Regions from separate parts of the Nocardiopsis sp. NPDC007018 genome, predicted to be linked through region 1. Evidence: predicted binding sites of a transcription regulator. Region 1 holds the regulator's gene; the other holds the start of a gene.
The links. Region 1 encodes LexA, which represses DNA repair genes until DNA is damaged. Its sites were predicted from a motif close to TCGAACANNTGTTCGA; they were not measured.
Positions count from the first base shown of each region.

Region 2: the regulator LexA is predicted to act here: its motif matches at 4,289-4,304, upstream of uvrA (excinuclease ABC subunit UvrA).

Region 1 covers NZ_JBEYHA010000012.1:9,571-17,056, forward strand. The annotation lists gene ABZ635_RS08985 (long-chain fatty acid--CoA ligase) at 1-797, opposite strand, end outside; gene leuS (leucine--tRNA ligase) at 1,075-3,570, shown strand; gene ABZ635_RS08995 (hypothetical protein) at 3,634-4,269, shown strand; gene ABZ635_RS09000 (hypothetical protein) at 4,266-4,937, shown strand; gene ABZ635_RS09005 (alpha/beta fold hydrolase) at 4,953-5,954, opposite strand; gene lexA (transcriptional repressor LexA) at 6,092-6,766, opposite strand; gene nrdR (transcriptional regulator NrdR) at 7,427-7,486, shown strand, end outside.
Region 2 covers NZ_JBEYHA010000021.1:11,547-19,032, forward strand. The annotation lists gene ABZ635_RS14070 (hypothetical protein) at 1-183, shown strand, start outside; gene ABZ635_RS14075 (lipid II flippase MurJ) at 180-1,790, shown strand; gene ABZ635_RS14080 (glycosyltransferase family 4 protein) at 1,787-2,869, shown strand; gene ABZ635_RS14085 (TerC family protein) at 3,196-4,221, shown strand; gene uvrA (excinuclease ABC subunit UvrA) at 4,567-7,401, shown strand.

The DNA of each region.
Region 1 (7,486 bases):
GCGAATCCGGTGACGCCCTCCTTCTGCATGAGCTCCAGCGCCTGGTCGCCGTCGAAGCGCGGCATGAGCACCATGGTGCCGTGCCGGTACAGGGAGGCGTTGAGCATCACCGTCTGGCCGAAGATGTGGAACAGGGGGAGGACGGTCAGGGAGACGTCGCGGCCGTCCGGATGCGCGTTGACCAGGCTGGAGGCGACCACAGCGTTCATCATCAGGTTGTGGTGGCTGAGCTCGGCGCCCTTGGGCTTACCGGTGGTGCCGCTCGTGTAGATGATGACGGCGGTGTCGTCCGCCCCGGACTGCGCGGACTCGAAGGTGCCGGGCTGGCCGGCCAGCGCCGACCAGAGGGTCTCGGCGCCGTCGATCGCCGACTCGGTGGCCCCCGCCGACGCGGGCATGTCCACGAAGATCTCGCAGCCCTCCACCTGGCCGAACGCCTCGAAGGCGCGCTCTCCCAGCGGGAGTTCGGGGGTTCCCGTGAAGGCGAACAGGGCCCGGGCACCCGAGTCCTCCAGGTGGTAGGCGATCTCCCTCGGGGTGAGCAGGACGTTCAGGGGCACCACCACGGCCCCCGCCTTGAGGACGCCGAAGTACACGAACGGGAAGTACGGGAGGTTGGGGCTGGCCAGCGCCACCCTGTCGCCGGGGCGCACGCCCCGGGCGACCAACAGGTTGGCCACCTGGTTGGCGATCATGTCGGTGACCGCGTAGTTGAGCCGGGTGTCGCCGAAGACCAGGCACTCCTTCTCGGGCGCGGAACGCGCGCCGTCCTCAAGGAGAACAGACAGGTTGAACATGGGGGCCTCCCGCAGACAAGTGAATCCGGACAGGTGAAACGAGAGACAGGTGTGACCTGTATCGCGTGTTCTGCGCCACTTTGACGGCAGAGTAACAAACCGGGCGGTCGGTGGGGAGGGGCGCTGGGCTCCCTGGCCTCCGGCACGGCGCTCACCCTCCGTGACGGGGGCTGGTTCCCGGGCCCGTCCCGGATGGCGGGAAACCGGTCTTCGCGCGGGCGGCCCAGCCGCTAACCTGAAGGCGACACACCCAGAACCGGCTAAGGAACACTCAGCGATGACAGCGGTAGACGGCGACCAGACGACGGGCGACACCTACGACGCCCGCGCCCTCCAGGACAAGTGGCAGGCGCGCTGGGCCGCCGAGCTTCCGTTCGAGGCCGACATGGACCCGGGCGACACCCGGCCCCGCTCCTATGTCGTCGACATGTTCTCCTACCCCTCCGGCGACCTCCACATGGGCCACGCGGAGGCGTACGCCATCGGCGACGTCATCGGCCGCTACCGCCTCCAGCGCGGCGACAACGTCCTGCACCCGGTCGGCTGGGACTCCTTCGGCCTGCCCGCGGAGAACGCGGCCATCAAGAACAACGACCACCCCTACAAGTGGACGTACGCCAACATCGAGACCCAGGCGTCCTCGATGCGCCGCTACGGGCTGGCCCTGGACTGGTCGCACCGCCTGCACACCAGCGACCCCGAGTACTTCAAGTGGAACCAGTGGCTGTTCACCCGCTTCTTCGAGCGCGGGCTGGCCTACCGCAAGGACGGCCTGGTCAACTGGTGCCCGCAGGACCAGACCGTGCTCGCCAACGAGCAGGTCGTGCAGGGCCGGTGCGAGCGCTGCGGCTCCGAGGTCGAGCGCCGCGCCCTCAACCAGTGGTACTTCAAGATCACCGACTACGCCCAGCGGCTGCTGGACGACATGGACCAGCTCGACAACGGGCGCTGGCCCGACGAGATCCTGGCCATGCAGCGTAACTGGATCGGCCGCTCCACCGGTGCCGACGTGCACTTCGAGATCGAGGGCCGCGACGAGCCGGTCACCGTCTACACGACCCGGCCCGACACCCTGTACGGGGCCACCTTCTTCGTGGTCGCCGCCGACGCCGACCTGGCCGAGGAGCTGTGCGCGCCCGAGCGGCGCGAGGCGTTCGAGAACTACCGGTCCGACGTCGCCAAGCTCTCCGACATCGAGCGCCAGACCACCGAGCGCCCCAAGACCGGCGTGTTCCTGGGCCGCTACGCGATCAACCCGGTCAACGGCGAGCGCATGCCCGTCTGGGCCGCCGACTACGTGCTCGCCGGGTACGGCCACGGCGCCATCATGGCGGTGCCCGCCCACGACCAGCGCGACCTCGACTTCGCCCTGGCCTTCGACCTGCCCGTGCGGGTGGTCGTCGAGACCGGCGAGGCCGACCCGTCCGAGACCGGGGTGGCCACCGCGGGCGAGGGCCTCCTGCGTGACTCCGGTCCGCTGGACGGCCTCAGCAAGACCGACGCCATCGAGCGCATCATCGGTATCCTGCGCGAGCGCGGCACCGGAGACGCCACGGTCAACTACCGCCTGCGCGACTGGCTGCTGTCCCGCCAGCGCTACTGGGGCACCCCGATCCCGATCATCCACTGCCCGTCCTGCGGCGAGGTCGCCGTCCCCGACGAGCAGCTGCCGGTCACCCTGCCCGACCTCCAGGGCGCCGAGCTGGCGCCCAAGGGCATCTCGCCGCTGGCCGCCGCCAAGGAGTGGCTGCACGTGGACTGCCCGTCCTGCGGCGGTCCGGCCGAGCGGGACACCGACACCATGGACACCTTCGTGGACTCGTCCTGGTACTTCCTGCGCTATGTCTCCTCGCACCTGGACACCGCCCCCTTCGACACCGACGAGGTGAACAAGTGGGGGCCCGTCGACCACTACATCGGCGGTAAGGAGCACGCGACGCTGCACCTGATGTACGCGCGCTTCTTCACCAAGGTCCTGTACGACATGGGCATGGTCGGCTTCACCGAGCCCTTCCGGCGGCTCACCAACCAGGGCCAGGTCATCAACGAGGGCCGGGCGATGTCGAAGTCACTGGGCAACGGCGTGGACCTGGGCAGGGAGATCGACGCCTACGGTGTCGACGCGGTCCGGCTCACCATGCTGTTCGCCTCCCCGCCCGAGGAGGACGTGGACTGGGCTGACGTGTCCGTCGTGGCCGCCCAGAAGTTCCTCAACCGCGCCTACCGGGTGATGAGCGAGGCGGGCGCGGGCAGCGCCCCGAGTGCCGACCCCGCCCGGGGCGACACCGATCTGCGCCGCTTCACCCACCGCACCATCGACCAGGTCACCGCCCTGGTCGAGGACAAGCGCTTCAACGTCGCCATCGCGCGCTGCATGGAACTGGTCTCGGCCGCCCGCAAGGCGATCGACTCCGGCCCCGGCGCCGCCGACCCGGCCGTCCGCGAGGCCGCCGAGTTCGTGGCCGTCGCCCTGTCCCTCTTCGCGCCCTACATCGGCGAGGAGGGCTGGGAGAAGCTCGGCCGCACCGGTTCGGTCGCGGTCGGCAACTGGCCCGAGGCCGACCCGGCCCTGCTGGTCCAGGAGTCCGTCACCTGCGTGGTGCAGGTCCAGAGCAAGGTCCGGGACAAGCTGTCGGTCTCTCCCGACATCGACCCCGCCGAGCTCGAGCGGCTGGCCCTGGCCTCGGAGAAGGCCCAGGGCTTCATCGGGGACAAGACCGTGCGCAAGGTCATCGTCCGCGCGCCCAAGCTGGTGAACATCGTCGTCGGCTGATCCGTCGTGCGGGGCGGTGGTCGCGGCCGCGACCACCGCCCTCTACCTTGGGTGTGACAACTGATGGGGAGGCGGTGGCCGGTGGGCTCTGCGACGGGTGCTGGACCCCGGCCCTGGGTACGGGCGGCTGTCGTGGTGACGGGCACCGTGGTGGTCTCCACCGCCGCGGTCGGCGGTGGCCTCTGGCTCACGGGGGACGACCCCGACCAGCCGCACGGCGGCGACGCCCACACCTCGGCGCCACCGTGCGGGGTGGTCCCCGAGGACGCCGTCGCCCGGGCACTGCCCGGCGCGGTCCTGGAGACCGACACCGGGGGTCCCGTGGCGGGTGGAGAGGGCACGGCGTGCGTGTGGACCACCGCCGGGCTCGACACCGACCCCCAGGGTGTGCTGCGGGTGGACCTGTCGGCGCGCTTCACCGACGCCTCGGCCGAACCCGTCGTCACCGGTGACGAGGCCGCGGCCCGCGCCCAGGAGGACGTGGTCCCGCAGCGCGGTCGGCCGGTGGAGCTGGGCTCCGGAGGCCGGGCCGAGGTCTGGCGCGGTCAGGTCCCCGGCACCGCCGAACTCGCCTTCCACCACGACAACCTCCTGGTCCGCGTGTCCTACAGCGCGGTGGAGGAGGACGATCCCGTGCCCTTCGACCGTGCCCGAGAGACCGTGGTGGGCTTCGCCGAACAGCTGGGGGAGGTCCTGTGAGTTCCCCGCACCCCGGCCCCCCGCCCGTCTCCGGTCCCCGCGAGGACCCCGGGGCCACCCCGCCGCAGAGCCGGGCGCTGGCCGTCACCCTGCTGGTCGTGCTCGTCGCGGCCGTCCTCGCCCTGGCGGGCTGGCTCGCCTGGTACCTGCTCGGCGACCGCGTGGAACGCGGAGAGTTCGAGGCGGCCCCCGAGTGCGGGGTTGGGGAGACCGATACCCTCGCCGATCTGGTGCCCGATTACGAGAACGAGCTCGAGGAGACCGTGGGCACCGCCCAGGACGCGTTCGGCACCGGATGGCAGTGCCGCTGGGCCACGCCCGAGGGCACCGGCGGCTCCGTGCCCTCCGCCGCCACCCTCGTCCTGGTCGCGGCCCCCGTCGAGGGAGGCGAGGACACCGCCGCCGACACCCTGCGCGCCACGGCGGACGGCAACGACGCCAGCCCGGTCGACGGTCTCGGAGACGAGGCCCTCACCTGGGTGGAGGAGGGCGCCTTCGAGGTGGGCTGCGTGGGGGTGCGGGTCTCCAACCTGTACCTGGAGTCCTGCTACACCGCCGCCACCGACTACGACGCACTCGACTCCCTGGACGGCGCGACGGCGCAGGAGAGGGCCCAGCTCCTCGCCCGCTCCGTCGTGGACCAGCTGCCCGCCCCCGAGGACGACTAGGGCGGCTCCGCCCCGTTACCAGAGGCCGTCGAGGAAGCGCTCCAGCGCCGGGGCCACGTCGGGGGAGAACGCGCGGTCCGCGTCGGGTGCGACGGCCCCGGGGGAGTCGTCGTACTCCCGCAGGATGTGGTCGGCCCCGGCCAGGTCCACCCGCTCGGCGCCGGGCAGACCGGTCATGAGCCGGTCGACCTCCTCCTGGTTCACCTGCGCGTCCCGCTCGCCCCACAGGACCAGCACCGGGGTGTTCTCGGGCAGGTCCTCGGCCAGCTCCACCGGGTCGAAGGCGTCGATCCAGGCCAGGTAGTCGGCGCCGTTCTCGTCGAACAGGCCGGTGGCGTCGGTCTCGGGCAGGGCGCGGCCGGAGCGGACCGAGGCCCGCCCCGCCCGCAGGTCGGACAGCATCCGCGCGGCGCCCGCCTCGTCGATGCCGCCCTGGGCCTCGGCGACGCGCACCTGCTCGGAGACCTGCCGGTCGATCAGGTCGAGCATGCGCGTACCCGGCGGGGCGGCCAGTACCAGGGCGGGTTCCGCGTCGAGGACCTCATGGGCGCGCAGTGCGAACAGGGCCCCCTCGCTGTGCCCCAGGACGAGGGTGCGCTCGGGGTCCACCTCGGGCTGGGCGACCAGCTCGGCGTAGGCGGCGGCCATCTGCCGGTCGAAGACCAGCGGGTCCACCGGTTGGTCGAGGGCCTCCTCCTCGGCCTCGCTCATCCGGTCCGGGTCGGCGCTGCCGAACTTGTCGTAGCGCAGGGACGCCGCCCCGGCGCTGGTCAGCACGCGGGCGAGGTTGAGGTTGGTGTCGGCGTCGGGGCGCACACTGCCGTTGCCGTCGCGGTCGGTGGGGCCGCTGCCCGAGATGATGAGTACCCCGGGGACGGTGCCGCCGGTGTCGGCGGGCGCGGTGAAGGTTCCGGGCACCGTGAAGCCGCCGCCCTCGAAGGAGACCTCGCGTTCCCGCCCGGGGGCGCCGGGCAGCACCGGGTCGGCGCCGTCGTCGGGCGCGCACGCGCTGACCATCAGGACCGCGGCGGCCACGGAGGCGGCCAGGGCGGCCCGGAGCCGGTGCGGGGCGGGAGGAACGGGAGCGCAGGCAGGTGTCGACACGCCCTCAGCGTAGCGGCCCGCCCCGCGCCCCCGGCTCCGGGACCAGTAGCTCAGACGCGGCGCATGACCGTGACGACCTTGCCGAGGATGGTGGCCTGGTCGCCCTGGATGGGCTCGTAGGCGTCGTTGCGCGGCATCAGCCACACGTGCCCGTCCGGCTCCCGGCGCAGCACCTTGACGGTCGCCTCGTCGTCGAGCAGCGCCGCGACGATGTCGCCGTTCTCGGCGGTCTGCTGCTGGCGCACCACGACCAGGTCGCCGTCGGTGATCGCGGCGTCGATCATGGAGTCGCCGACCACGGTGAGCATGAACAGGCGCCCCTCACCGACCAGCTGCCGGGGGAGCGCCAGGACGTCCTCGACCGCCTCCTCGGCCAGGATCGGGCCGCCGGCGGCGATCCGGCCGACCAGCGGGACGGACGCCGCGCGGGTGGAGTCGGCGGTGAGCTCCTCCTGGGTGAGGGTCTGGGAGGCCCCGCGGCCGGGGGTGCGCAGCTCCACGGCGCGCGGCCGGTTCTGGTCCCGGTGCAGGTACCCCTTGCGCTGGAGCACCTTGAGCTGATGCGCCACGCTGGAGGGGCTGGACAGGCCGACCGTGTCGCCGATCTCCCGGATGGACGGCGGGTACCCCCGCTCGCGGACGTACTTCTGGATGCAGTTGAGGACGCTCTGCTGGCGTGCGGTGAGTCTGGGGGTGTCGGGCGCGGACGCGCCCGGGTCGCCCACGGGCGAAAGAACGGTGGTGGGTCCTGAGCCGACGGCTCCGGGCTTGTCCTCCGGCACGGCCGGGCCTCCTCGGTGTTCGGTTCGGTCAGGGCCCGCGTGTGCGGCCGGTCACGGGCCACGCGGACCGGACGGCGAAGCCGGTGTGAAATCAAGGTCAACTTTAGTCGTTGCACACGGTGATATCAAACAAGCGTTCGAGAAGCCGTGGACGGGTCCCGGCGATTTCCCATTGTGTTTTCGCGCGCCGATTTTCCGGGTCGCACATATGCGCGGACACGAGGGGGGCCGTTGTCGTCCGAATGCGCGACCTCCGTATGGGGTTCGTCTCGCGTCGCCGCGTCCGCGTCGCGCGCCGGACGGGCGCGGGGGAATTCGGACGCGTCACGGTGTGGCGTCCGGCGGGCCGCGCGCCCGCGCCCCCTTATCCTGGGAAACGGCTCCCAGGGCCGCACATCCCCGTTTCCACCTCCCCGAACCGTGTGCTTCGGCGCCCCCTGTCCCGGGATTGGGGACACGCCGGTGCCAGGGTTGCGGGCGTCCGTCTCAACACCTAGGTTCGACCACAACATCTGGTGTTGGCATGGGGGCTGTGGTCAACAAGTTGTGGTTAAGTAGAAGCCTAGGGTTGTTGGTCGGGTAGAGAAAGCCAGGTGAACCGGGATGCACTGTCCGTTCTGCCGTCATCCGGACACCAGGGTGATCGACAGCAGGTCCACAGAC
Region 2 (7,486 bases), on a different contig from region 1:
CTGGACCGCTGGGGGCGCTCCGACACCGGCCGACCCGTCTCCTCCCGGGCCTTGGCCGCCCGCCCCCGCGGCCCCCGCCCGTCCGGGGAACCGGAGGCGACGCGAACGCGAGTGGCGCACGACGACGGTTCCGGTCGCGTTCCGGGCGCACGGCGCTCCACCGCTTCACCGGCACCGGGGTGACACGCGGGGTCGCCACGGCGGCGGCGCTCATCGCGGTGGTCACCGTGGGCGCCCGTCTGGCCGGGTTCGGCCGCACCGTCGTCTTCTCCCAGACCGTGGGCGACACCTGCCTGGGCACCGCCTACGTCACCGCCAACCAGCTCCCGGCGGTGCTCTTCGAGATCGTCATCGGCGGAGCCCTGACCGCCATGGTGGTCCCGGTCCTGGCCGCCTCGGTCCAGCACGGGGACCACGAGCGGGTCCGGCACACCGCCTCGGCCCTGGTCACCTGGGTGTTGCTGCTCTCGTTGCCGCTGGCGGCCCTGCTGGCGCTGGCGTCGGTCCCGGCGATGACCCTGCTCCTGGGGGCGGGGACCGGCTGCGACCGTGCCGCCCTGGTCTCCCTCGCCGCGCGCATGCTGGTGGTCTTCGCGCCGCAGGTCGTCTTCTACGGGCTCGCGGCGGTGCTCTACGGGGTGCTCCAGTCGCACCGGCGCTTCCTGGGCCCGGCGCTGGCGCCCCTGGTGTCCAGCCTGGTGGTCATCGCCGCGTACCTGGCCTTCGTCCCCCTGGGAGCCGACCAGCGCCAGGACCTGGGCGCCCTGACCCTCCCCGCCGAACTCGTGCTGTCCCTCGGTACGACCGCCGGGGTGGTCGCGCTCTTCCTCACCGTGCTGGGGCCGGCCTGGAGCCTGCGGCTCCGGCTGCGGCCCCGGCTGACCTTCCCGCCGGGGGTGGGCGCCCGGGTGCGCTCACTGGCGTTGGCGTCCCTGCTGCCGCTGGTGGCCATGCAGGTGAGCCTGCTGCTCTCGGTGGCCCTGGCCAACTGGGGCGGCGGCGCGGGGGCCTCCGTGCTCTACAGCTACGCGTGGGCGCTGTTCACCCTGCCCTACGGGGTGATCGCCGTGCCCATCGCCACCAGCGCGTTCACCGCGCTGGCGGTTCACGTGGCCGAGGGGGACCGGGCCGGGTTCGCGCGGCTGCTGTCGGCGAGCGCGCGGGCGTGCGTGGTGATCACCGCCGGAGTGGGCACGGCCCTGGCCGCCGCGGCGGGGCCGCTGGCGGCGGTCCTGGCCCAGGTGGAGCCGGCTCCGCTCGAACGCGCGCTGCTCGCCTACGCCCCTGGTGTGGTGGGCTTCGGCCTGGTGGCGCTGTACAGCCGGGCGCTGTACGCCTCCCACCACGGGCGTCCCGCCGCCGCCGCGCAGGTGACGGGCTGGATCGTGGTGATGGCGTGTGCCGTGGGGCTGGTGTGGGCCCTGTCGCCCGGGTGGGCGATCGCCGGGCTGGGAGCGGCGAGCACCGCCGGACTCAGCCTCGCCGCCGCTCTGCTGTGCGCGGGCGTGGCGCGGGCCCACGGCGGGGGAGCCCTGGCCGGTCTGGGCCGCTCGCTGGTCGCGGCCCTGGTCGCCGGAGCCCTCGGCGGGGCGTGCGGCAGGTGGGTGTCGGCGTCCCTGGAGCGGGCCCTGGGCGAAGGGGTCGGCGTGACGGTGCTGGTGGCCGTCACGGCGGGGGGCGCGGCGATGGTGGTCTTCGGCGCGGTCGCGGTCCTGGTGGACCGTTCCGCGCTGCGCACGGTGGCGGACCGTGCTCGGAACGTTCGCGAACGAGGGAGGGGAACGCGGTGAACGGCAGGATCGCGTTGGTCGTGGGGACGGTCAGCGGCGGCGTGGGCCGCCACGTGCGCTCGCTGGGGGAGGGGCTGGTCGCCCGCGGGTTCCGGGTCGCGGTGGTCGGACCGCCCTCGGCAGACCGGGACTTCGGGTTCTCGGCGCTGGGCATGCGCTTCTCGCCGGTGGGGATCGGACCGGCCCCCTCCGCCGGGGACCCCGGCGCGGTGCTGCGGCTGCGCTCGCTGCTGCGGGGCGCGGACGTGGTGCACGCGCACGGGCTGCGGGCCGGAGCGCTGTGCGCGCTGGCGGGGGCGCGGCCGCTGGTGGTCACCGCGCACAACGCCCCGCCGGTGGTCGAGGGGGTCATGGGGGCGGTCTACCCGGTCCTGGAACGCATCGTGGCCCGCCGCGCCGAGGTGGTCCTGGGCGTCTCCGGCGACCTCGTGCGCAGGCTCACGGCGGCGGGGGCGAAGGACGCGCGGATGGCGGTGGTGGCCGCGCCCAAGACGGGAAGACCGGCGAGGGGGAGGAAGGAGACCCGCGCCGACCTCGCGGTGGAACCCGGCCGTCCGCTGTTGCTGACGGTGGCCCGGCTCGCCGAGCAGAAGGGCCTGGACACCCTGCTGTCGGCCGCCCCGGCGATCGCGGACCGGGTGCCCGAACCGGTGGTGGCGATCGCCGGGGACGGCCCGCTGTGGGGGGAGCTGCACGACACAGCCGCCGGGATGCGTGTGGACGTACGCATGCTGGGGCACCGCGACGACGTCGCGGACCTTCTGGCGGCGGCGGACGTCTTCTGCCTCACCAGCCAGTGGGAGGGTCCCTCCCTGGTCATCATGGAGGCCCTGCGCGCGGGTCTCCCGGTGGTCTCCACCCGGGTGGGAGGCATCCCCGACCTCTACTCGGGGACGGTGCTCATGGTGCCGCCCGGCGATCCGGCGGCGTTCGCCGCCGCGGTCGGTCGGGTGCTGGACGATCCGGACCTCGCCGCCGACCTGCGGGCCCGCTCCAGGGAGGCGGCCCGGCGGCTGCCCTCGGAGGAGGACGCGGTCGAGGCCGCTTGTTCGGTGTACAAGTCGGTCGCGCGGTGGTGAGGGCCGACGGCGGGAGTGGCCCCCGGGTGCGGGCGGGGTGTCCGCGCGCAACGGCGAACACCCCGTGCGGGTGACTTCCCCGGAGAGATCTTCGATGGCATGCTGGGGACCGGCTCGGATGGCGTACGCTTGGACGGTGCGCTCTACGCGCCTGCTTCACCACGTGAGGGGAGTATCCCTGTCGCGGCGGTGCCGTCATCACGGAGTACAACGGCGTGCTCCCGGTTCCGTCGGTTCGCGTCCTCCGGGCGTGAGCGGGAGAGACCTCCGGTTATTCGCCGTGCGTGCAAAACGCTCGCGCGCACCAACCGGAGGAGAATCCTTCTGTGAACGTTCCCCTGTGGGTGTGGGCCGCCACCATCGCGGCCATGGTCCTGATCCTGGCCCTGGACCTGGTGATCGTCGACCACCCGTGGAGCAAGACCAAGGGTCCCAAGGAGTTCGGGATCAAGCAGGCGTCCTGGTGGGCCGTCTTCTACATCGGCATCGCCATCGTGTTCGGCCTCGGGGTCATGTACTTCGGCAGCCCCACCTCGGGCGCCGAGTACTTCGCCGGGTTCGTCACCGAGAAGAGCCTGAGCATCGACAACCTCTTCGTGTTCTACCTTCTGATGACCGCGTTCGCGGTTCCGAAGAAGTACCAGCACGAGGTCCTGCTCGTCGGCATCGTCATCGCGATCGTCATGCGCGGCATCTTCATCGTGCTGGGCGCGCAGGTCATCAACGCCTGGAGCGAGGTCTTCTACCTCTTCGGCGTCTTCCTCATCTACACCGGCTACAAGATCGTCCGCGACCACGTCAAGGGTGACGACGAGGACAAGGACTTCACCCAGACCCCGGTCGTGCGGCTGGTCAAGCGGTTCTGGCCGGTGACCAAGGACTACCACGGCGCCAAGCTGACCGTGAAGCTCGACGGCCGCCGCCACGTGACCCCGATGCTGCTGGTGATCGTCGCCATCGGCGTCATCGACCTCGTCTTCGCCGTCGACTCCATCCCGGCCATCTTCGGCCTGACGCAGGACGCCTACATCGTCTTCACCGCCAACGCCTTCGCCCTGATGGGTCTGCGCCAGCTGTACTTCCTGCTGGCCGGTCTGATGGACCGCCTCGCCTACATCAGCTGGGGTCTGTCGGCGATCATGGTGTTCATCGGCGTGAAGATGATCCTGCACGCGCTGCACGAGAACGGCGTGCACGTGATCGACATCGGTATCGGCACCTCGCTCACCGTCATCCTGGGCATCATGACCGTCACCATCATCGGCAGCCTGGTCAAGTCCGGTGTGGACCAGCGCAGGCAGGCGGCCGAGGCCGTGGACGGGGACCGGGACACCAAGGTCGACCGCCCCTGATCCCGAACCACCCCGTTCCCGGACGTTGTGGCGCCCCGAGGGCACCGACCCGGGAAACCCCTCCGATTCGAACGGTTGTTCGCCTATAGTGGTGGTGTCCCGGCGCTCACGCGTCGGGGCACCGCCATTTTCGCGTGCCGGAAGAAACCGCCCCGGGTGATCGTTAGTGTTGACGGAGACGGGGGGACACGCGCTCCCCGACATCCCCTGAGCGGCCCGGTTCCGGGTCAGCGGCGGCCCCCGAGGGGCCCGCGACCGCCTCAACGCGAAGCCATACACGGGTCCACCGACGTCATGTGACGTGGTCAGCGTCCTGTGCGTCAGAGCCGAAGGATGTCTCACTCGATGGTCGAACAACTCGTGGTCCGTGGAGCACGGGAGCACAACCTCAAGGACGTGTCGCTGGACCTGCCCCGGGACGCGATGATCGTGTTCACCGGCCTGTCCGGTTCGGGCAAGTCCTCACTCGCCTTCGACACGATCTTCGCCGAGGGCCAGCGCCGCTACGTCGAGTCCCTCTCGGCGTACGCGCGGCAGTTCCTGGGGCAGATGGACAAGCCCGACGTCGACTTCATCGAGGGCCTGTCCCCGGCGGTCTCCATCGACCAGAAGTCGACCAGCCGCAACCCGCGCTCCACCGTCGGCACCATCACCGAGGTCTACGACTACCTGCGCCTGCTCTGGGCCCGCGTGGGCGTTCCGCACTGTCCGGAGTGCCACCGCGAGATCGCCCGGCAGACGCCGCAGCAGATCGTCGACCGGGTCATGGAGATGACCGAGGGCACGCGCTTCCAGGTGCTGGCCCCGGTCGTGCGCGGCCGCAAGGGCGAGTACGTCGAACTCTTCAAGGACCTGCAGTCCAAGGGCTACACGCGCGCCGTCGTCGACGGCCAGGCGGTCCGGTTGGACGAGGCCCCCAAGCTGGGCCGCTACGACAAGCACGACATCGCCGTGGTCGTGGACCGTCTCGCCGTCAAGCCCGGCGCGAACGGGCGGCTCACCGACTCGGTCGAGACCGCGCTCAAGCTGGCCGGGGGCACCATCGTCCTGGACTTCGTGGACCTGGAGTCCGACGACCCCGAGCGCGAGAAGGTCTTCTCCGAGCACCTCTACTGCCCCTACGACGACCTCTCCTTCGAGCAGCTCGAACCGCGCTCCTTCTCCTTCAACGCGCCCTACGGCGCCTGCCCGGACTGCTCCGGCCTGGGCACCCGGATGGAGGTCGACGCGGACCTGCTGGTCCCCGACCCGGAGAAGACCCTGGCCGAGGGCGCCATCGCCCCGTGGTCGGGCGGGCCCAACGGCGGCTACTGGGAACGCATCCTCAAGGCGCTGGGCGAGGCGGTGGGCTTCGACACCGACACCTCCTGGGAACGTCTGCCGCGCCGGGCCCGCAAGGCGATCCTGGAGGGCCACGACACCCAGGTCCACGTCAGCTACCGCAACCGGTACGGGCGCAGCCGCTCCTACTACACCGAGTTCGAGGGCGTGGTGCCCTGGGTGAAGCGCCGCCACTCCGAGGTGGAGAGCGACCACACCCGCGAGCGCCTCGAGGGCTACATGCGCTCGGTGCCCTGCCCCACGTGTGACGGCACCCGGCTCAAGCCGGTCGTCCTCGCGGTGACGGTGGGCGGCAAGTCCATCGCCGAGGTGGCCTCGATGGCACTCGGCGAGAGCGCCGCCTTCCTGGCCGGGCTGCGGCTCTCCGACCGCGACATGGTGATCGCCGCGCAGGTGCTCAAGGAGATCAACGCCCGGCTCGGGTTCCTGCTCGACGTGGGTCTGGACTACCTGAGCCTGGCCCGCTCCTCCGGATCGCTCTCCGGCGGCGAGGCCCAGCGCATCCGGCTGGCTACCCAGATCGGCTCCGGCCTGGTGGGCGTGCTCTACGTCCTGGACGAGCCCTCCATCGGCCTGCACCAGCGCGACAACGCCCGGCTGTTGGAGACCCTCCAGCGGCTGCGCGACATCGGCAACACCCTCATCGTGGTCGAGCACGACGAGGACACCATCCGCGCCGCCGACTGGGTCGTGGACATCGGTCCCGGCGCGGGCGAGCACGGCGGTCACGTCGTGGTCTCGGGCATCGTGGACGAACTGCTCACCTCGGCCGACTCGTTGACCGGCGACTACCTGGCCGGGCGGCGCGCGATCGAGCTGCCCGCCGAGCGGCGTCCGCTGACCAGGGGGCACGAGCTGGTGGTCCGGGGCGCCCGGGAGAACAACCTGCACGGGATCGACGTGTCCTTCCCGCTGGGCGTGTTCACCGCGGTCACCGGCGTGTCCGGCTCCGGCAAGTCCACGCTGGTCAACGAGATCCTGTACAAGGCCCTGGCCAAGGAGCTCAACGGGGCGCGCGACGTGCCCGGCCGTCACCTGCGGGTGAACGGAATGAACAAGGTCGACAAGGTGGTGCACGTCGACCAGAGCCCGATCGGCCGCACGCCGCGCTCCAACCCGGCCACCTACTCCGGCGTCTTCGACCACGTACGCAAGCTGTTCGCGCAGACCACCGACGCCAAGACGCGCGGCTACCAGCCGGGCCGGTTCTCGTTCAACGTCAAGGGCGGCCGCTGCGAGGCCTGCTCCGGTGACGGCACGCTCCGGATCGAGATGCAGTTCCTGCCTGACGTGTACGTTCCCTGCGAGGTCTGCCACGGAGCCCGGTACAACCGGGAGACCCTCCAGGTGAAGTACAAGGGCAAGAACATCGCCGAGGTACTGGACATGCCGATCTCGGAGGCCCTGGAGTTCTTCGAGCCGGTCAACGCGATCCGCCGCCACCTCCAGACGCTGGCCGACGTCGGTCTGGGCTACGTGCGCCTGGGCCAGCCCGCCACGACGCTCTCCGGCGGCGAGGCCCAGCGCGTGAAGCTCGCCGCCGAGCTCCAGCGCCGGTCCACCGGTCGGACGGTGTACGTGCTCGACGAGCCCACCACGGGCCTGCACTTCGAGGACATCCGCAAGCTGCTGGGGGTCCTCAACCGGCTGACCGACACCGGTAACACGGTGATCGTCATCGAGCACAACCTCGACGTGATCAAGACGGCCGACCACGTCATCGACATGGGACCCGAGGGCGGTTCCGGCGGTGGCACGCTCGTGGCCGAGGGCACCCCGGAGGAGGTCGCCGCGGTCGCGGAGTCCTACACCGGGCGGTTCCTCGCCAAGATGCTCTGAGCCCGTCCCGACCACCCGCGCGCCCGGCGCCCGCACGGCCTCCGTGCGGGCGCCGCGCCGTCTCCCGGGGGCCTTTCCCGGGCGC